Regions from separate parts of the Desulfofundulus sp. TPOSR genome, predicted to be linked through region 1. Evidence: riboswitches for the same ligand, from Rfam matches in the RefSeq annotation. Region 1 holds a riboswitch; each other region holds the start of a gene.
The links. A riboswitch is a leader RNA that binds a small molecule or an ion and turns the genes downstream of it on or off. The one in region 1 is predicted to bind cobalamin.
Positions count from the first base shown of each region.

Region 2: linked by a shared signal. The riboswitch ahead of thiC (phosphomethylpyrimidine synthase ThiC) and the one ahead of G7K71_RS16045 (energy-coupling factor ABC transporter permease) in region 1 are both predicted to bind cobalamin.
Region 3: linked by a shared signal. The riboswitch ahead of G7K71_RS11575 (carbon-nitrogen hydrolase family protein) and the one ahead of G7K71_RS16045 (energy-coupling factor ABC transporter permease) in region 1 are both predicted to bind cobalamin.

Region 1 is NZ_JAAOEF010000004.1:59,188-65,914, reverse strand. Features, by position in the region: gene fdhD (formate dehydrogenase accessory sulfurtransferase FdhD) at 1-600, opposite strand, end outside; gene mog (molybdopterin adenylyltransferase) at 723-1,214, shown strand; gene groES (co-chaperone GroES) at 1,576-1,866, shown strand; gene groL (chaperonin GroEL) at 1,921-3,540, shown strand; cobalamin riboswitch at 3,645-3,924, shown strand; gene G7K71_RS16045 (energy-coupling factor ABC transporter permease) at 4,290-5,033, shown strand; gene G7K71_RS16040 (energy-coupling factor ABC transporter substrate-binding protein) at 5,037-5,333, shown strand; gene cbiQ (cobalt ECF transporter T component CbiQ) at 5,361-6,143, shown strand; gene G7K71_RS16030 (energy-coupling factor ABC transporter ATP-binding protein) at 6,140-6,727, shown strand, end outside.
Region 2 is NZ_JAAOEF010000001.1:1,083,984-1,090,710, forward strand. Features, by position in the region: gene G7K71_RS05425 (methyltransferase) at 1-726, opposite strand, end outside; gene bzaB (B12 lower ligand biosynthesis ThiC-like protein BzaB) at 864-2,138, opposite strand; gene thiC (phosphomethylpyrimidine synthase ThiC) at 2,142-3,440, opposite strand; cobalamin riboswitch at 3,548-3,828, opposite strand; gene G7K71_RS05440 (fumarylacetoacetate hydrolase family protein) at 3,892-4,650, opposite strand; gene G7K71_RS05445 (Rpn family recombination-promoting nuclease/putative transposase) at 4,875-5,933, opposite strand; gene G7K71_RS05450 (DUF2283 domain-containing protein) at 6,138-6,335, opposite strand; gene G7K71_RS05455 (hypothetical protein) at 6,319-6,727, opposite strand, start outside.
Region 3 is NZ_JAAOEF010000003.1:158,874-165,600, reverse strand. Features, by position in the region: gene G7K71_RS11600 (nucleotidyltransferase domain-containing protein) at 177-515, shown strand; gene G7K71_RS11595 (HEPN domain-containing protein) at 512-907, shown strand; gene G7K71_RS11590 (hypothetical protein) at 942-1,184, opposite strand; gene G7K71_RS11585 (nucleoside recognition domain-containing protein) at 1,222-1,647, opposite strand; gene G7K71_RS11580 (cobaltochelatase subunit CobN) at 1,668-2,009, opposite strand; gene G7K71_RS11575 (carbon-nitrogen hydrolase family protein) at 2,146-3,855, opposite strand; cobalamin riboswitch at 3,995-4,277, opposite strand; gene G7K71_RS11570 (CGGC domain-containing protein) at 4,503-4,844, opposite strand; gene G7K71_RS11565 (DUF4198 domain-containing protein) at 4,944-5,690, opposite strand; gene G7K71_RS11555 (FmdE family protein) at 5,984-6,562, opposite strand.

The DNA.
Region 1 (6,727 bases):
GACCAGAAGTTTATCCTTTAATTCCATCTCGTCCAGAAAAGCGCGGCCAAAGATTTTATCCACAGCGTTGTGGCGGCCGATGTCCTCGTAAAACAGCAGGCGCTGGCTTCCGGCATACAGGGCTGCGCTGTGGGTGCCGCCGGTGGCTTGAAACAGGGCGGCCGTTTCTTCCAGCTCCCGGCTGAACTCAAGGATTGCGCCGGCCCTTACGGTCAGGGGTGAAGTTACCGGTGATATGCCCCGGGCATCATTGACAAAATAAAAAGAAGAGCGACCCCGGCCGCAGCAGGTGGTGATGTAACGCTTTAAAAAATGCTGGCGGGTGGGAACCGGCCCGGAAGTTTCCACCCAGATCAGTCCTTCTTCGGGCCGGATAAAGACGTCTTTTAAGTCCGTGCGCTTTTGGAGGATGCCTTCGGAGCAGAGGAAACCCACCGCCAGTTCTTCCAGGTTGCCGGGGGAACAGACCAGGGTAACCAGTTCCTCGTCGTTTAAAAATAAAGTAACCGGAACTTCCCTTGCCACTTCATCTTCAACGGTCACCATACGGTCGCCGGTTACTTTTTTCACCATGACGGTGGTGGTTTCAGGTACGGCCATGGGTTTAACCTCCTTTACTCATTAAACCCATTTTATCTTTCCTGGTTTTTTGCTTCAACTGTAAAGGCAGTGTTGCAAGCGTTTTTGTGTCCCGACCTTACATACGGATGGAGGTGTTGGCCATGTGGCGGGTAGGTATTCTCACGGCCAGTGACAAAGGGTCCCGGGGTGAACGGGAGGATAAGAGCGCGCAGGTAATCCGGGATATGGTGGCCGGCATCGGGGGAGAAGTGGTGTCTTACCGTATTGTGCCCGATGACCTGGATGTCTTGAAGGAAGCACTTATTAAAATGGTCGATCAGGAGAAGCTGGACTTGATTTTAACTACCGGGGGTACAGGCTTTGCCCCGCGGGACAACACCCCCGAGGCAACCCGGGCGGTTATCCAGCGGGAGGTGCCGGGTATTCCCGAGGTGATGCGCTACGAAAGCCTCAAGAAGACTCCCCGGGCCATGCTGAGCCGGGCCGTAGCCGGCATCCGTCACCAAACGCTCATCATCAACCTGCCGGGCAGTGCCAGGGCGGTCAGGGAGTGCCTGGAAGTGATTTTGCCGGCACTTGCCCATGGTCTGGAAATACTTACCGGTCGGGGTGGCGAGTGCGGGGCGGATTAAGGGGAGTTCTGCCCGCGGTAAAAGCTTACGGCCGGATCATTGAGCTTTTCCGTGTAAAACGTGACTGACGGGTAACTTTTATTTTGCATGTATAAACCATTTTTTTATGGGGAAAATGTTACTAGAAAGGCTAAGAAATGTTTGGACAGGAAGTCATGATAATAGCTTAATGGAGGGAGAAAATGCGAGATAAAATCAGGTAATTTCCTTTGAGCGGTTAAGAAGGGGGATTAGGTCCTTTGAGAAAAGTTGCTTTTTGCCACTCCCCCTTTATATTATAGTACTTGGGTATTAGCACTCGGTTTAAATGAGTGCTAACAATAGAGGAAACCAATCTCTTATCTTAAAGGAGGGGTTTTAGGTGAAGATTAGGCCATTAGGTGAACGGGTGGTTGTCAAGCCGCTGCCCAGCGAGGAGAAGACCAAGGGGGGCATTGTGCTGCCTGAAACCGCCAAGGAGAAGCCCCAGGAGGGGGAAGTGGTGGCGGTAGGTCCTGGCCGCCTGCTGGAAAATGGTACCCGTGTACCTATTGATCTCAAGGTGGGGGACAGGGTTTTGTTCTCCAAATATGCCGGCAACGAGGTCAAGATAGATGATGAAGAGTATCTGATCATGCGTGAAGCTGACATCCTTGGGGTTATTGAAAAGTAAAAGTAACCGGTGCTCTGGAACGCGTGATCAAAATATCTAAGGAGGTCGAGGAAATTGGCTGGTAAAGAGATTATTTTCCGGGAAGACGCGCGCCGTGCCCTGGAAAGGGGCGTCAATGCCCTGGCTGAAGCGGTACGGGTTACACTGGGACCAAAGGGCCGCAACGTGGTGCTGGAGAAGAAGTTTGGTTCTCCCATGATCACCAACGACGGTGTGACCATTGCCCGGGAAATTGAATTGACCGATCCCTTTGAAAATATGGGTGCCCAGCTGGTTAAAGAAGTAGCCACCAAGACCAACGATGTGGCCGGCGATGGTACCACCACTGCTACTGTACTGGCTCAGGCCATTGTCCGGGAAGGTTTGAAGAACGTGGCTGCCGGCGCCAACCCGATGATTATCAAGCGGGGCATTGAAAAGGCGGTAGATAAAGCCGTAGAGGCCATCAAGGCAGCCGCCAAACCGGTGGAAAGCAAGGCTGCCATTGCTCAGGTAGCTTCCATTTCGGCCAACGACCCGTCCATCGGCGAATTGATCTCTGAAGCCATGGAAAAGGTGGGCAAGGACGGTGTAATTACCGTCGAGGAATCCAAGGGTATCGGCACCACCCTGGAAGTGGTGGAAGGGATGAATTTCGACCGGGGTTACATATCCCCGTACATGATCACCGATACCGAGAAGATGGAGGCCACCCTCAACGATCCCTACATCCTCATTACCGACCGGAAGATCAGCGCCGTGGCCGACCTGCTGCCCATTCTGGAAAGGATCGTGCAGGCGGGCAAACCGCTGTTGATCATTGCCGAGGATGTGGAAGGTGAGGCTCTGGCTACCCTGGTGCTGAACAAGCTGCGCGGCACTCTGTCCTGCGTGGCCGTCAAGGCTCCTGGCTTTGGTGACCGGCGCAAGGCTATGCTGGAGGATATCGCCATTCTTACCGGCGGTACCGTAATCAGCGAAGAGCTGGGCCTCAAGCTGGACAAGGCCACCATCGACATGCTCGGTCGGGCCTCCAAGGTACGGGTGAAGAAGGAAGAAACCATTATTGTCGGCGGTGCCGGTTCCCAGGACAAGATTAATGCCCGGATCGCCTCCATCAAGAAGCAAATCGAAGAAACTACCTCCGACTTTGACCGGGAGAAGCTGCAGGAGCGTCTGGCCAAGCTGGCCGGCGGCGTAGCGGTCATCCAGGTTGGCGCAGCCACTGAAACTGAAATGAAGGAGAAGAAGCTGCGCATTGAGGACGCCCTGAACGCCACCCGGGCTGCCGTGGAGGAAGGTATTGTTTCCGGTGGCGGTGTGGCCTATGTGGCAGCCATCAAGGCTTTGGACAATATTGAAACCGCCAGCCTGGATGAAAAAACCGGTGTGGACATTGTGCGCCGGGCTTTGGAAGAACCGCTGCGGCAAATTGCCAACAATGCCGGTGCGGAAGGTTCCGTGGTGGTGGAGAAGGTCAAGGCCCTGCCCGATGGTATGGGCTTCAACGCCCTGACCGGCGAGTATGTGAACATGATTGAAGCCGGTATTGTGGACCCGGCCAAGGTTACCCGGTCCGCCCTGCAGAATGCCGCTTCCATTGCCGCTATGATTCTGACCACTGAAACCCTGGTGGCGGAAAAGCCGGAAAAGGAAAAGGATACCGGCATGGGCGGCGGCATGCCTCCAATGTAAGGTAAAACGAACATTGAAAAGCCCCCGCGTTATTTGCGCGGGGACTTTTTATTTTCCGGGCAATCCTTCTGGACAGCGTATACCTGTTGTGCTATAATTTAGGCAATTGAATAAAGTGGACGGGTGCTCCCTGCCGGAAAGGGCAGGGATAGAGGGAAGTCAGTGAAAATCTGACGCGGTGCCGCCACTGTGAATGGGGAGTCCGCCACACAAAGCCACTGGTCCAGCACTCAGTTAATTTGATTCTGCTGTGATTGAGGTTAGCTGATGATAAAGATAAAGTGAGGGAGAACGGAAATAAGCAGGGCTGAGTGCGGGGCTGGGAAGGCGTGGTGGGGCAGTGATCCATGAGCCAGGAAACCTGCCCGTTCCAATTCACCGCTCGTACCTACGGTCCATGGGGAGGTGAAGCCGCTTGTAAGCCGTCTTTCCCCTGTGCCCGTTGCGGACAGGGGTTGTTTACTTTCAGCCGACAATTTTTAAGAATAGGTGCTTTATCCCGAGGGATAGAGCTTAAAAACGACCTGTGTGGTCCAATGCCGGGGGAGCTCTTTCAAAGGAAGGGGAAAACTTGAAAGGGTGATGATCTGACGGCAGAAAGGACGTGCCTATTCAACTTCTTGTTACCCGACACCGGGAAAGGCGGTGGGGCTAGTCCTTTTGTTCCCGGACTACAGGCGTTTATCCCCCCGTGGAGGTCGGGGGGATTTGTTTTTGAAGAGTATTTTTTCCCAAAGGGGGTCATGTGTGTGCATTTAAGAATCCTTGCCCTGCTTTTATTGTTCACCTACTTTATGATTTTCCCGCAGCAAAATGCCTGGGCCATGCATATAATGGAAGGTTTCCTGCCTGTGGGATGGTGTGTTTTCTGGTATGTCTTGAGCTTGCCCTTTCTTATTGTTGGCATCCTTTCCATTCAAAAGGTGGTCAAGGCCAGCCCGGGAACAAAGATGCTGCTGGGTCTGGCCGGTGCCTTTGCGTTTGTGCTTTCGGCCTTAAAACTACCTTCCGTTAGCGGCAGCTGTTCCCATCCCACCGGTGTAGGCCTGGGGGCCATGCTTTTCGGACCTGCGGTGATGAGTGTACTGGGCTGTATTGTCCTGCTTTTTCAAGCGTTGCTGCTGGCCCACGGTGGTTTAACCACCCTGGGGGCCAATACCTTCTCCATGGCTGTGGTGGGGCCCCTGGTGGCCTACGGACTCTTCCGGGCCGGGCAGCGGCTTGGCCTGCCCCGGTGGTTGACGGTTTTCCTGGCCGCTTCCCTGGCTGATCTGGCTACCTATGTCACCACGGCCATACAGCTGGCGGTAGCCTTTCCCGCCCCGGTGGGGGGAGTGGTCCAGTCTCTGGTTGAATTTCTTGTTGTCTTTGCCTTTACCCAGGTGCCCCTGGCCATTAGTGAAGGGCTCTTAACCGTGGTAATTTTCAACTTCCTGGTAGCTCATAACTGGCAGCAGCTGGAAGAATTACGGGTCGTATCCCGGGAGGTGTAAAACATGAGTCTTACCACCAAAAACATGGTGTTAATTTTGATTGTTCTGGCACTGGCGGTTTTCCCGCTGGCAGTCAATAAACATGCGGATTTTGGCGGAGCCGACGGGAAGGCGGAGGAATTAATCGGAGAACTCAATCCCGGTTACCAGCCATGGTTTGAATCCCTCTGGGAACCTCCCAGCGGGGAAATTGAAAGCCTGCTCTTTGCCCTGCAGGCAGCTCTGGGTGCGGGGTTCATTGGCTATTACATAGGTTACTGGCGGGGGCGTAAAAAATCCCTGGCGGAGCGGCAAGAGTAAACGTACTCATATGAGGGAGCGGTACGGGTGTTCCAAGTAGATCAATATGCCTACAGCAATAACCTGCGCCGTGTACATCCGGGGGAAAAAGTTGCCTATGCCCTGATCACCATGATCATCTGCATGGCCGCCCCCGGCATCCTGGTGCCCCTTCTGGTTATGCTGCTCATGGCGGCCACGGTAATCCTGCGTGCCGGCATTCCCGCCCGTATTTACGTTAAACTCCTGTGTGTCCCCCTTGGTTTTTTGTTGGCCGGTGCACTGACCGTGGCCCTGACCGTATCCCGGGTACCCGATCCGGCGGTGCACGGGCTGACATTTTACGGGTTTACCGTGGGAGTGACCGTACCCGGCCTCCAGCGGGCCGGCTTCCTGCTGGTTAAATCCCTGGGGGCCGTTTCCTGCCTTTATTTTTTGTCCCTGACCACACCGGTGGTGGAGATTATTTCCGTACTGCGCCGGTTGAGGGTCCCGGCAGTGTTTATTGAATTGATGGGCCTCATTTACCGGTTTATTTTCGTGATCATGGATACGGCGGAAAAAATGTATGTTTCCCAGTCATCCCGCTGGGGGTACGCCAGTTTAAAAACGGCGTACAACTCCCTCGGGCAGCTGGTGTCCAATCTGTTTATAAAGTCATATTACCGGTCCCAGGCCCTGTTTACCACCCTGATGGCCAGGGGTTATACGGGGGAAATCCGGGTTCTGGAGAGGCCTTTCCCCCTGTCGAAGAAAAACCTGGCTTTGATCGCCCTGGTGGACGTGCTTTTAGTGGTGCTCGCCCTGGTGACCTGGAGGTGGCCCTTGTGAAAGAGTTCATTCTCGAGGCCCGTGATGTTCATTTTAACTACCCGGATGGAACTCCCGCCTTACGGGGAGCAACCATGGCCATTGCCAGGGGATCTAAAGTGGCGGTGCTGGGTTCCAACGGGGCGGGTAAAACCACCATTTTTCTTCATTTTAACGGTATTTTGCGTCCCGGGCGGGGCCAGGTGCTTTTTGCCGGCCAGCTGGTGCGTTACGACCACCGCTCGCTGATGCAGCTGCGCAAAAACGTGGGAATTGTTTTCCAGGATCCCGATACGCAGCTTTTTTCTGCCAGTGTCATTCAGGAAATTGCCTTTGGCCCGTTAAACCTGGGCCTGTCCAGAGAAGAAGTGTTCCGCCGGGTGGAAGCGGCCATGGCGGCTACGGAGATCACTGACTTAAAGGATAAGCCCACCCACCTGTTGAGCTACGGTCAGAAAAAACGGGTTTGCCTTGCCGGCGTCCTGGCTATGGAGCCACAGGTGTTGATCTGTGACGAACCTACAGCCGGCCTGGACCCGCTGCACGCCGGTCAGGTAATGGAACTTTTTGAACGCATCAACCGGCAGGGTACCACGGTAATCCTC
Region 2 (6,727 bases), on a different contig from region 1:
ACATAGCTCCACCCGCTCCATCATCCCCGCCGCTTCTATCAATTCCCGGGTGATCTTCAGGGTGGGGGCCAGGTCCAGGATGGTGGCCCGTGCCCGGGGCTCTTTCTTCAACAGGGCAACGGTATACACCCCGGGCCCGCCGCCCAAATCCAGTATGCGTTCACAACCGCTTAAATCCAGGGCGGCAGCCAGCTGCTCCGCCTTGAGCCGGGCCTGGTCCCGCATGGCCAGGATGTAGTCCCGCAGGCGCTCTTCATAGTTCGCCCGTTCCACGGCCTCAAAACCCACCGGGCGGCCGGTGCGCACGGCCTCGCCCAGCCGGGACCAACCCTCGGCCAGGTTGGCAAAGTGGTGCACCGCATGGCCCAGGTAGGCGTCCCTTCCCCGCACCAGGTGGCGGCCGGCCAGGGGAGCGTTGCGGTAAAACTCGCCCTCCCTTTCCACCAGCCCCAGGCCCTCCAGGGCAACCAGCAGGCGGGCGGTGGCTTCCGGGTGGGTGCCCAGGGCCGCGGCCACCCGGGCGGGAGTTTGGGCGCCCCGGGCCAGGATGTCGAAAAGGCCCAGGTCCACGGCCGTAAAAAGCACCTGAGCCGCCCAGTGGCCGCGGCAGATGTCCATTATATACCAGCCACTGGGGGAAAAACGCGTTTCACCGGTATACATCCGCCTGGCACCTCCGGTAGAACCGGCAGCAGCCGCAGCAGCCAGCAGGGTTCTTAACTTCACCGGTATACAAGTACCTGTCACCTCAAAGATGCCATGTTATAACCGCCGGAACCTGCGGTCGTCCCCCGCCGCCCCCGTTGAGGACCGCTGCCCGTACCTCTTTGGTTCTGCAACGGTTTTTTGAATAACCGGGCGGGTCACTGCTGAAAATACTCCGAGACCAACCGCAGGGCGCATTCATCCCCGCAGGCGCTGCAAGGTTCCCCTTTTTCTTTCTCAAGGTAACAGCGCACCAGGGCCGGGTCGATAGCCAGGCCGGCCACGGCCTCCCGGTCCAGGGAAGCCCGGGCCCGGGCCATTTTTAAATCCCACTCCCAGGCGCCTTTTACACCTTTGGCAATGTCGGCAGCGTGGGCGGCAATGCGGGCGGCCATCACCCCCACGCGCACGTCCTCTTCCGTGGGCAGGCCCAGGTGCTCCGCCGGCGTGACGTAGCAGATGAAGTCCGCCCCGGAAGCCCCGGCCAGGGCGCCGCCGATGGCCGCGGTGATGTGGTCGTACCCCGGAGCCACATCAATGGCCAGGGTGCCCAGAACAAAATAGGGAGCCTGGTGGCAGAGCTGCTTTTGCAAAAGCATGGTGGTTTCCACGTGATGGATGGGCACGTGCCCCGGCCCTTCCACCATCACCTGCACCCCCTTTTCCCTGGCCCGGGCCACCAGCTCCCCGGCCACCAGCAGGCCCTGGATCTGGGCGCCGTCCAGGGAATCGGCAATGCACCCGGGGCGGATGGCATCGCCCAGGCTCAAGGTTACGTCGTACTCCCGCAGGATGTCCAGCACCCGGTCGAACTCCTCATAAAGGGGATTTTCCTTCCTGTTGTGCAGCATCCAGCCGGTGAGGAAGGCACCGCCCCGGCTGACAATATCCGTCACCCGGCCGGTTTTCTGGAGGCGCTCGACCACTTCAAAATTCAGGGCGCAGTGAATGGCCATGAAATCAATGCCCGCGGCCGCCTGCTTTTCTATGGCTTCAAACATCTCCTCCGGGGTCATGGCCACAATGCCGCCCCTCTTCTCGATGGCCTCAATGCCCGCCTGGTAGATGGGCACGCTTCCCACGGGAACCGTGGCCCTTTCCAGGCTAACGCGGCGCATGCCGTCGATGTCCCCCCCGGTGGAGAGATCCATAATGGCATCAGCCCCGGCGGAAATGGCCACTTCGATCTTGCGGGCCTCCATTTCCGGGTCGTCCCGGTCGCTGGAGGTGCCAATGAGGGCATTTACCTTGGTCCGCAGGCCCCGCCCGATGGCGCAGGGCCGGATTCCTTTCCGCAACCTGTTTTTCGGGATGACGATGGTACCGGCGGCCACCCCGGCCCGGATAAATTCCGGGTCCACTCCCTCCTGCCGGGCCACCTCCTCCATCTCCGGCGTAATAAAGCCCTTCCTGGCTGCCAGTAACTGGGTCATAACCTAACACACCCCCTGCTCTTTGCCCAGATATTCCCCTACCACCTGCATGGCGCAGTACCTGCCGCACATGGCACATGTCCGGTGTGAGCCGCGGCTGCGCTCCCGGCGAAGGGCACCGGCCCGGCCGGGGTCGAGGGCCAGTTCGATTTGCCTGTCCCAGTCCAGGGCCTTGCGTGCCCGGGACATTTCCAGGTCCCACTGCGCCGACCGGGGCTCCCTGGCCACGTCGGCTGCATGGGCGGCAATACGGGCGGCAACGACCCCTTCCCGCACCTGTTCCACATCGGGCAGTCCCAGGTGCTCCGCGGCGGTGACATAACAGAGAAATTCCGCCCCGGCCCAGGCCGCAAGGGCCCCGCCGATGGCCGCCGTAATATGGTCGTATCCCGGAGCGATGTCCGTAACCACCGGGCCGAAGACAAAATAGGGCGCCCCGTGGCAGAGCTGCTTTTCCAGTTGCACGGTGGCCTTCAGGTGCCCCAGGGGGACGTGCCCCGGCCCTTTAACCATCACCTGCACCTGCTGTTGCCGGGCCCGGGCCACCAGTTCCCCCAGCACCACCAGTTCCTGCACCTGGGCCGCGTCCAGGGAATCGGCCAGGCAGCCGGGGCGCCACCCGTCGGCCAGGCTCAAGGTAACATCGTAGCGGCGGCAGATCTCCAGCAGCCGGTCGAAATGCTCGTATAGGGGATTCTCCTGCTGATTGTAAATCATCCAGCCCATTAAGTGGCTGCCCCCGTGACTGACCAGGTAATCGACCCGGCGGTGTTTCTTTGCCGCCCGCAGGGTCTGCCAGGTGGTGGCGCAGTGCAGGGCCAGAAAATCCACCCCGTCGGCGGCCTGCCGCTCGATCACCTCGAACATCTCGTCCACCTTCATTTTGACCGCCGCCCCGTACTTCTCCCGGGCCTCGGCCAGGGCCTGGTACACGGGCAGGGTGCCCACGGGCGTGGTCGTTGCCGCCAGTACGGCCCGCCGGGCGCCGTCAATATCCCCGCACACGCTCAAATCCATGATGGCGTCAGTCCCGGCCTCCACGGCGGCACGCACCTTGGCCACCTCGCCCTCGATGGTGTCCCCTTCCCCCGCCAGGCCCACACTGGCGCTTACCTTCACGGCAAGGCCCGTTCCGATGCCCACGGGATCGATGTTCTTTCTCATGCGGTTGCGGGGTATGACGATGGTGCCTTCCGCCACTCCCCGGCGGACGAACTCCGGATCCACCCCCTCCCGCCCGGCCACCCTTTTCATTTCCGGGGTAATCTCCCCGGCCAGGGCCCTGGCCATTTGCGTCGGCATTTTCGACCCACCTCCATGGAAGTAAAATAAAAAGTCCCCAGCCCAAACTTTACCCGGCTGAGGACTTTACCATCATCCTCCGCGCACGGCCGCCCTTTCTCGCGAGGGCGGCCATCCCTCAAACAGGCAGGTCTCCTGGCTAACGGATCATCGCTATTTATCCAGGCCTTCCCGGCCAGCACTCAGCCGTGACAGCGCTTGATCATGCCGTTTTCACTGCTGAACAAGCGTGCCATTGGATGCAACAGCTCACCAGTGAGTGCTGGGCCAGTGACCGGGATCAGCTCCCCGACTACAGTGGCGGGACCGCGCCGTTTCCGGGTGGTATGCCACCCGTCCGGACTTCCCTATTCTCCCCCTGCGGGGCACCTGTTTGACTATTCAGTTATTGTTTATATGGGATTCTACCACACCGGCCCGGCAACGTCAAGCAAAATTTGGAACGGTTATTTTATTTTTTGACTACCGGGTTGGCCAGCCGGCCGATGCCGGATACAACCACCTCTACCGTGTCCCCCGGCTGCACCGGCCCCACCCCCGCAGGCGTACCGGTAAGGATGACATCGCCGGGCAAAAGGGTCATGATGCGGGAGATAAAGCTGACCAGCCGGTATACCGGAAAGATCAGCTGGGACGTGGAGGAATGTTGTTTTCGCTCCCCGTTGAGGTAGAGCGAAACTTCCCTGTCCCCCGGGTCAACGCCGGTGACGATGTAGGGACCCAGGGGCAGGAAGGTATCAAACGACTTGGCCCGGGTCCACTGCCCGTCCTTTTTCTGGAGGTCCCGGGCGGTAACGTCGTTGGCACAGGTATAGCCCAGTATGTACTCATCCGCTTCTTCTTCCCTCACCTGCCGCGCCTTTTTCCCGATCACCACCGCCAGCTCGGCCTCGTAGTCCACCTGATGGCTCATGGCCGGGTAAACAATGGGTTCCCCGGGGCCGATCACGGCGGTGGACGGCTTCAGGAACAGGACCGGTTCCTCCGGCAGGGCCATACCCAGCTCCAGGGCGTGGTCCCGGTAATTGAGCCCCACACACACCGCCTTGGTGGGCAGGCAGGGAGCCAGCAGGTCCAGCTCCGGCAGGGCGAACTGCCGCCCGGATACCGGTTCCAAAGATTGAAAGGGATCGGCCACCGGTAGAACCGTGTCACCCTCAACTATGCCGTAGAAAATTTCTCCCCTGTGATGAAAACGGCCAATACGCACAAAAAACACCCCTGTTCTGCCGGATGAGATTTCAATGCCATTATTTTAACAGAAGGATTGTCCCCGGTAAAACAGTTGGATACCCAGGAATGGCCGTGCAATAGCGAAAAATACTAGCCCCGAATTTGCCCTCCAGTACCGCCGGTGAAAAGGAAAAGCCCCGCCGGCGCGGGGCCGAGGAGCGCTCGATAAGTTAATAAGTTAAGTGCCTGGCACCAGCCTGACTACTGGAGGGACTTATTGATGCCTTCCCCGATGATGGCCCGCGCCTCTTCCAGGGTGTTGGCGGCAAACAATTCCTCCATGATGCCGTCCAGCACTTCCAGGCTGGTCATCTCCCGGACTTTCTCCTGCAGGCCGGCGGATGCATCGCCGAACCTCCTCCTGAGGTATTTGCAGATGGCATCCTGTGCTTTCTCAACCTTGCCCCTCGCCTCGCCTTCGGCCTTCCCTCTCAATACGCCTTCCATCACAGCTTGCCTCTTCATCTCATCCAGTGCCCGTTCTATGTTGGTGATCATCTTTTCCACCTCCCGGGGATCGTTTTCCTCCAGCACGCGTTCCACCTCTTCTCGCAGGTGTACCGGCAATTTGCGCTTGATGACGTTCTTCAGCCACACCGTCACCTGACGAAACTGCTCCGGAGTCATCCCTTTCAGTACGCCGGCGAGCTTCCTGAGCCGGACTACCAGCTCCAGGGGATTCACGGTCTGGTCCAGGTAAAACACGCTGGACACCACGTTGGCCGCCCGGTACAGATCCTCTTCGCTGTACCGGACGACGTCGAAAAGGATGTAGGAGAAGTCCAGCAGGTAACCGGGGAACCGCTCGTGCCCCGCCTGGTATTCCCTGAAGCTCCTGCAGGCCGTCCAGCTTCTCCTGCCGTTGTAGAGGACGGCGGGAACGATGGCCGGCAGCCTGAATCCCTTGCGCCTCCGCTCCTTCTCCGGCGTGTTGTTGTAAATGTCCCGCCATATCTCCACCATGTACAGCAGCAGCCGGAAGGGCATCAGGTAGTCCACCGTTGACTGCAGCTCCAGCAGAACGTAGAATATCACGTCGTTACCTTTTGCCCTCAGCCGGTAGATAATATCTGCTTCTTTCTCGCTGAAGTCCTGCAGGATATAGGACTTTTCCACCCGCACCAGACTGTCTTCGTCTATGTCTTTCGCCCATTCCTCACGGACAAAGGTCTTGAGCAATTCCAGAAACGCCCGCTTACTGGAGAGAAGTTCCCTGTATCCTCTGTCGTGGGAATGGTGGGGCTGTCTTTTGTCCGGCACGGGTTCATTCCTCCTGTGGCTGTATTATACCACATCCGGCCGGAGATTGACATGAGGCGGAACTGGACCGGATACTGAACAGTACACCAAGTGAAAAGAAAAAGCCCCGCCGGCGCGGGACCGGAGCTCGATAAGTTAATAAGTTAAGTGCCTGGCACCGAACCGTCCTGGCACCGAACCGTCCTCGAACCGTCCTGGCACAATTTACAAAGCCGCCCTCTGCTCAAGCGGTTTAATAACATCTTTAAACAACTTTGAGGCATTAAATAATTCTATCCCAATTAGATTACCATCCTTATCCAACTCAAGATTTATTCCAGGATGTAGTTCTATAACTTCTCCTTCAACACCCTCTCTAGACAGGTAAAGGATATCAGCTTCTGAATCATAATAGGCTTTCAATTTTAACCCACCTCCTACTTCTAACTCTGTTTTCCCTTTGACCGTCCTTTAGCGGGTGCAAAGTTACTAACACTATTTTTCCTTCAGACATACTGTAGGTCAAAGCCATGTCTCTCTCCGCGCCCTGGAATTCCATGTGTTTCACTGCAATAAAGTAATCGGTCTGAGTATCCTTATAATGCTCATCGGCCTGGGTAAAAATCGTTTCAGCCATCCCGTCTGGAATGCCACGCAGTTCTTTACGTATTGCAAAATGTTTTGAATAAACTACATTCAAGATATCTCTCTTATATAACCTCCATAAACATAATGACTCGATGGTTAGCGTTTGCCTGATCCCGGGGTTCACCATGGCTATAGCCTCTTCACGCGGGCGCTCGTCAACCTTATTA
Region 3 (6,727 bases), on a different contig from region 1:
GTTTAACTATTGCTAAACTATTGTTTAAACCATTGTAAGACAATTGAGAGAAAATGTCAATAAAAATTCTTTTGACATTCAACCATTTTAACTGTAAAATTGTAGAATACCATAAATTTTTTCTCCATAACTATATTCCCTGATGCGAAACAGCTTCCGGTAGGGAGGTTTTCTTGATGGCTTTGGATCGCCTAAACAAACGGGACAAAGCTGCTCTTAGCCGGTTTTGTAAGCTTATCCGGAGCACCCTCCGCCAAAATCTAGAAGAGGTCCGGCTTTTTGGTTCTAAAGCCCGGGGTGATGATGATCCATATTCAGACATTGACGTTCTTGTTGTGGTAAAAAACCGTCATCCGGAAGTAGATGATCTAGTTTTGGACGCCGCTTTTGAAGTCAGCCTGGACTATGACGTTGTTTTGTCCCCGGTGGTTTTTTCCCATAACGAATACTATGCGCCCCTTACCCGGAAAACCCTTTTTTACCAAAATACACGGGAGGAAGGGGTGCCGCTATGAAAGAAAACCTTGATTTGGAACTGGCTAAATACCGTTTAGACAGAGCCCGGGAAACAGCCGAAGAAGCCGATACCTTAATTCGTGAAGGCAAGCTTAAGGGTGCCGTCAACCGCCTTTATTTCTCGGTTTTTTACGCTGCCAGGGCTCTGCTTGCAACCAAACGGCTTGATTCCGCAAAACACAGCGGTGTAATTGGTTTATTCAACAAGGAATTTATTAAAACCGGGATTATCTCCGTCAATTCAGGAAAAACTCTTTCCAAAGCCTTCAAGTTCAGAAACGAAGGTGATTACCAGGACTTCCGCGAATTTAAACATGAGGAAATAGTGGCACTCCGAAAAGAATGCTCCGCTTTTATTGAAGAAGTAAGCACTTATCTTTCCTCGTTTTGACCATTAGAAAGCGCGGTTTGTTCCGGCATCTTTCCTATTTCCAGGCCCCGGCCCGGCGCAAAAGGCTTGCCGCCCATAGAAAAGCATTTTCATAAATCACTTCCCGATCAAGCGGTTCAAGAAGGGCGACCTGCCTGATCCTCTCATTAACTTCCTCCACGCCTACCAGTTCCACGGGCAAGCCCTCTTCCCCGGCTTTAGTCACGGTTTCCGTTACTAATTTGTTAGGAGGCATAAAACACCAGATCTCGTAAGCTACCTGGTATTTCATCTGCATTTGTTTTTCCGCAAAATCGGCATAGCGTAGGAGTCCTTCAACTTTTTTCCGGACCCGGCGCAACCGGGTGGACAACTTTTCTTTTTCGGCAAAATGATAAGTGCTGGAAAAATCCATCCCGTATAATTAAAGCCGTCCACTTCCAGGAGTTGGTTTCCCTTTTGATGGCGCCGATGGTCGCCGCGCAGGGAATGTAAATCAGGCACATGGCCATAAAGGCATAGGCCGAAAGAGGAGTCCAGTGCTGCTGGATGATGGGGATTAAACTTTCTGCTTCCTCGCCAACACCGTAAATGACACCGAGAGTACCGACCACCACTTCTTTAGCTAAAAGGCCAAAGATCAGGGCAACAGCAGCCTCCCAGGTACCAAACCCGGCAGGGGCAAAGACGGGGGCAAAAATGGCACCCAGATGACCGATCAGGCTTTCCCTGCTGCCGGGTTCCACGCCCCAGGGTAGCACAGAAAGAAGCCAGATCAGGATTACCACGCTGAAGATGATTGTACCGGCCTTACGCAGGAAGGCACTGCCTGCCTGTACCGTTCCAGCAGGGCATCAGCCAGGGAGCGGCCCACCTGCCAGGCCGCACGGCTGGGAACAGCCTGGGGATCGACGGAGTAAAAGTTGCGCCCGGTAGGGAGAATGTCGGCCATGCCACGGGTAGGAGCTCCCGAAGGTCCAGGAGGTACAAAACCCCCGGCTAAAGAGTTGAGGCAGTTGTCCAGTTCCTGCTTTGTTGCGGCCAGAACCGGCACCAGCGTATTGACTGTGTATTCAATGACCCGGCAAATCTCCTCATTTTGTTTTCCCAGGAGCTTTTGCACTATAAAGGGTGCTTCATTTACCGTATAACCGCCATTTACGAAGGCTTCCAGCGCTATCCCCCGGCTACCCAGCTCATCGTTTCCGGTCGCATACAGGAATACCGGCAGGGCTACACCACCCTGGTTTTCTATTTGTCTAAAAAAGCTTGTAATGTGTCAGGAGGAGGTCATAATCCACTTCTTCCAGGAACTTCTTCTGCCTGGTTTCCTGCGGGTTTAAAAGCATAATGTTGATCCTGTCCTCATTAACAGGAGACACCATCCGCACGCGCCTTTCAGAGTACCGGGAATAACTGTAAATTAAGCTGCCGCCCAGAGCACAAAAAGAGCCACTGGACCCCCACTGGTTGGCCACCACCAGGTGCATTTGTTCGGCTATCCTGGCTTCCCAGATAAACTGGCTTTTTTCATCATTCCAGAGGGCGGGAACGCAGAGCACATCCACCCCCTGTTTGGCCAGACTCTCCAGGCTTTCCGGAAAAAACAGGTCATGCCCCAGTAAAAGGCCCACCCTGCCAAAGGGGAGGTCAAAAAAACGAAAATCTTCCTGCCCGGGACGAGCCCATTCCCTGTCGAACGGACTCAGGTGTATCTTTCTGTATTTTCCCAGTAACCCCGCCGGACCGATCAACACGGCGGTGTTAAACAGTTGACCGTCTTCCCTTTCCAACACCCCCATCACCACATACAGATCCAGCTTTTCTGCCTTTCGGACAACCTCCACGGTAATAGGGCCGGGAACCGGTTCGGCCAGTTCTCCTGCCTGTGACGGTTGAGATATGGCCCCTGTTACAGCAAGTTCCGGAAAAACAACCAGGTCGAGCTTCATCCTCCTGCGGGCGGCCAGATCTGCGGCCTGGTCCAGGAATGATAAAATGCGCCGGGTATTTCTCTCCAGCTCTCCAGCCCGTGGAGCAAACTGAACAGTGGCTACGGCAAACTCCTTACCTGCGGACAACCCCAGCAGCGCCTCCGGTTCAAATTGGGAAAAGGTATCCAGCGTTATACCGGCATAGAATTCCGGCCGCCTGTCGCCCAGCAGGACACCGGCCCCGGAGGTAAAAAATCTTCCGTTTTTTAAAGGCAACGTGCCATAAAGGATGGTGTCATGCGCAGACTGTACTTCCTTTAAAACGCTGCCGTCGGGGCCAATGATAAACGATTGTGAGGCATTACAGTTCATCGTCTTATCCTGACCCGTACGGTTACAGGCCAGTACATAAACTCCGTTTTCCAGAGCCCGGGCACGCCAGAAAACTTCCGGCGGGTAGTGATGGGGCGGCCAGTTGGCCGGGATCAGCAGCACCCGGGCACCTTTCAGGGCAGCCATTCGCGCCGCCTTGTACCAGTATGTATCGGCACAGATGAGCACACCCACTCTACCAAAGCAGGTTTCTGCCACCAGCACGGGCAGGTTACCCCTGGCCGCCCAGAGATTTTCCTTAAACGCAGGGGCCAGCTTTCGATGCTCACCCATTACCCGGCCGTCGGGGCCTATGAGCACTGCGGTGTTATAATAAATACCCGATTTTAAATCCACTTCCGGCAGCCCCAGGCAGATATAGACCCCGTACCGGCAGGCCAGGGCACCGAACAATTCCGTGGTCGGGCCGGGAACGGTCTCCACAAAGAGGGAAATGTCTCTTCTGCTTTCAAAGGCATAACCCGTGGTGGCCAACTCGGGATTTACAATGATCCGGGCACCACCGGCAGCAGCCTCTTCATTTAAGGCCAGCAACCGCCGCAGGTTATGTTCCTTATCTTTCCACTTGATGGCCGCATGAATTAAAGCCACCCTGACTTCTTCCGGCATATTTAACACCTCATCAAGAAACTTCTTTTCCACCCGGAAATTTCCGCCCGTCCGGCCAGATACAATGCCGGGGTTCCTTCTGGCAATCAAAAACGGGCAATCAAAAACCCCCGCTACGCATAAAGCGGGGGCATGGAAAATCAGACCTACCACCTCCCTATCCGCGTAGGCAGCATGGCTTAATGAACGGGGCAGGTCTCCTGGCTCGGGTTCATCGGAACTCCACGTCTTCCCATCCAACACTCAGCCATGCTATGGTTCCCTCAGCCGTAACCTTGATCTTAGCAGTAACCAATTTCTATCAAAGCTGAAAACAATCTTACTGAGTGCTGGACAGTGACATTATGTGGGTCCCTTCCCCCTCACAGTGGCGGGACCGCGCCGGATTTGCACCGGCTTCCCTTTTCAGCCTGCCCCCATCAGGGAAGCAGGACACCCCGTTACGCATTATTTCAGTTCTAAAAAGGATGATATAAAGACCCGCAAACTCAGCCCGTTGCATTAACAACGGGTCCACCGAAATCAAGTTTCTACGATGAAAATCCATTTCTTTGAGCCGTTACCTTTTTCCAGGAACCGCTATCGTTAAGCAGGCGAAAGCCGGATTGGATGCCCGGGGCTTTTGAAGATTTCCCCTTTCCCATAAAAAGAGAACTATCCGGTTCTCTTTTAAACGTCAGCTATGCGTAATCATGAGTTCCCTTGACTACCTTTACCCCAAACTTTTCCGTAATCTTTTTGGCAAGCTCGTCCACATCCCTGTAGGGACAGGCCGGCCAGGCGTTAACCATACAGGTAGAAAGGTGGATAACATCAAAATCTACATTCTTCTTAACACAACCGATGTTTGGAATCAATGATCTCCCTGGACATTCACAGGCCAGGAAACCCACCACATTTACAGCATCGTAATCCTTGAAATTACCCTCCAGGTCCCGGGCGGCTTTAAAACACTTCCACTCGCCGGGACAGCCATAACCCTGGGATACGTAGGAACCACAACTTACAATGAGTACATTCACCTTCCAAATCACTCCTTTTTTTGGTTTTGTTATAACATACCACTTATCATATGTCAATTAATTGCTTCATCACTTGTCAATAAATCCTTCCAAACGGGTTCACCGTACACCAAAAAGGCTCAGCGTGGCGCTGTACACCTTTTTGTCGTACTCGCCTTCCCGGCCCAGGGTTTCGTCGGCAACCCGGGTGTAAAAAAGCCAGTGCCCGGGATTGCTCAAGATAAACTTCACCCGTCCTGCATCATCAGTTTTTGCGCTTAGCCCCCAGTCATCTTCTTCCCGCAGGCTCCAGGTCGCCTTCACTTCTGTCCCCGGTAAAGGCCGGCCGCGGTAAAGAACTTCCAGAATTACTTCGTCCCCCACCCGGTAAGCACCGGGGGTAAGAATCAGTTCGAGGTCGTGGGCCAGGTTGATGATTTCCGGTGGCTGCACCACCGGGCCGCAGGTGGCACAGAAATGCCCCACCTGCACGTATGTCTTGGCATACTGGTAGTAGTAGCCCACTTCCCGGGCATCTGGGTAGTCTTTACGCGTCCCCCGGCGGTAAAAACCGTCCGCGGTAACCGCCACCGGCCCGACGTCGTTCTCCACCGTCACGGGCCAGAACCCATCCCGGTCGGGCGTAAACGCCACCAGGTGAAACCGGTCATCTCCCGGCTCCACTTTTAAGGGAAGCTTCTCCCCGCCGGGAGCCAAAACCCAAGCTGAAAGGTGCGCCAGATCCGCCAGGCCGTCCGGACGCATGGCGTGCCCGTAAAAAATCCGGCACCGGGTTTCATGTCCTTCGTGACCATGACTTCCCTCGGGCAGAACCCAAATTTCGTGACCCTGCACTACCTTCAACATGAAGAACTCCTCCCTTGGTTTAAGTGGTATACTTTTAATGAGAGGACCAATTTGCTAACATTCCTTAATTTTAAAAACACTCGCCCTGGAGGTGATTTAATGTCCTCCATCCCTGAGCACCTCAAGTTCACCTACGAAGATTACCTGCTTTTGCCTGAAGACAGGCGTTATGAAATCATTGGAGGCGATCTTTTCACGACTCCTTCTCCCAAGCGGGCGCACCAACAAATAAGCAGAAACTTAACTACCATCTTATGGTCCTACGTTAAAGAATTGTTCAGGCCTCCCGTAAGCTATACTGAGCAATCCTTACAGACCGGACGTCCCTCCTGTAAAAAGGCATGATCCTTCATCATTTCTTCGCCGCAGCGGCTGCAGGTTATCATCTCCAGGCAGAGCTCGGGAAGACGTATTTCTGAATCTACAAATTGCATTTCAAAAATTTCTTCCGCCGGGCCTTCCAGGATGTACTTCATCAGGGGTTCCTGGCGGTGGTAAAACTCCTCCCGCTCCTCTTCTGTAGCTACGCCGTTAGCCACCTTTTCCATGAGGGTTACAAAATCATCACCTTCCCTGCTCAGCACCCCTGCCTTTAAGCTTACCCGCAAAGCTTGCCGCTCTCCCATGCAGGCAAAGGTAAAGACGTATTTGCCGTTGTCCCTGTAGACGAAGTTCCTCTTACCAAAGGTGCAACCCGACATCACCTGTACTGCGTCAGCGGCACAGGTACGGTTTTCCACCACGGCCACCAGGTCGTGCCCGGGAACACCAGCACCCAGTTTTTCCAAAGCAACTTTTGTTGCCCGGTACCCGATGGCCAGCAAACAACATGGATGCCCGTGAAAGGCTATTACTTTTTCCCAATCGGTCATCAGAAAACACTCCTTTCATTAATCGTACCTGAAGAAATGAAACACAAAAGCCATGAAAACCCACACCTCGTTTCGACGAGGCACTAAAGGGCCTTCATGGCCTTAAAATGGACATTATCAAAATTTCCGTGCAGCCCGTTCGCAACAGCTATACGCCTTCACGGC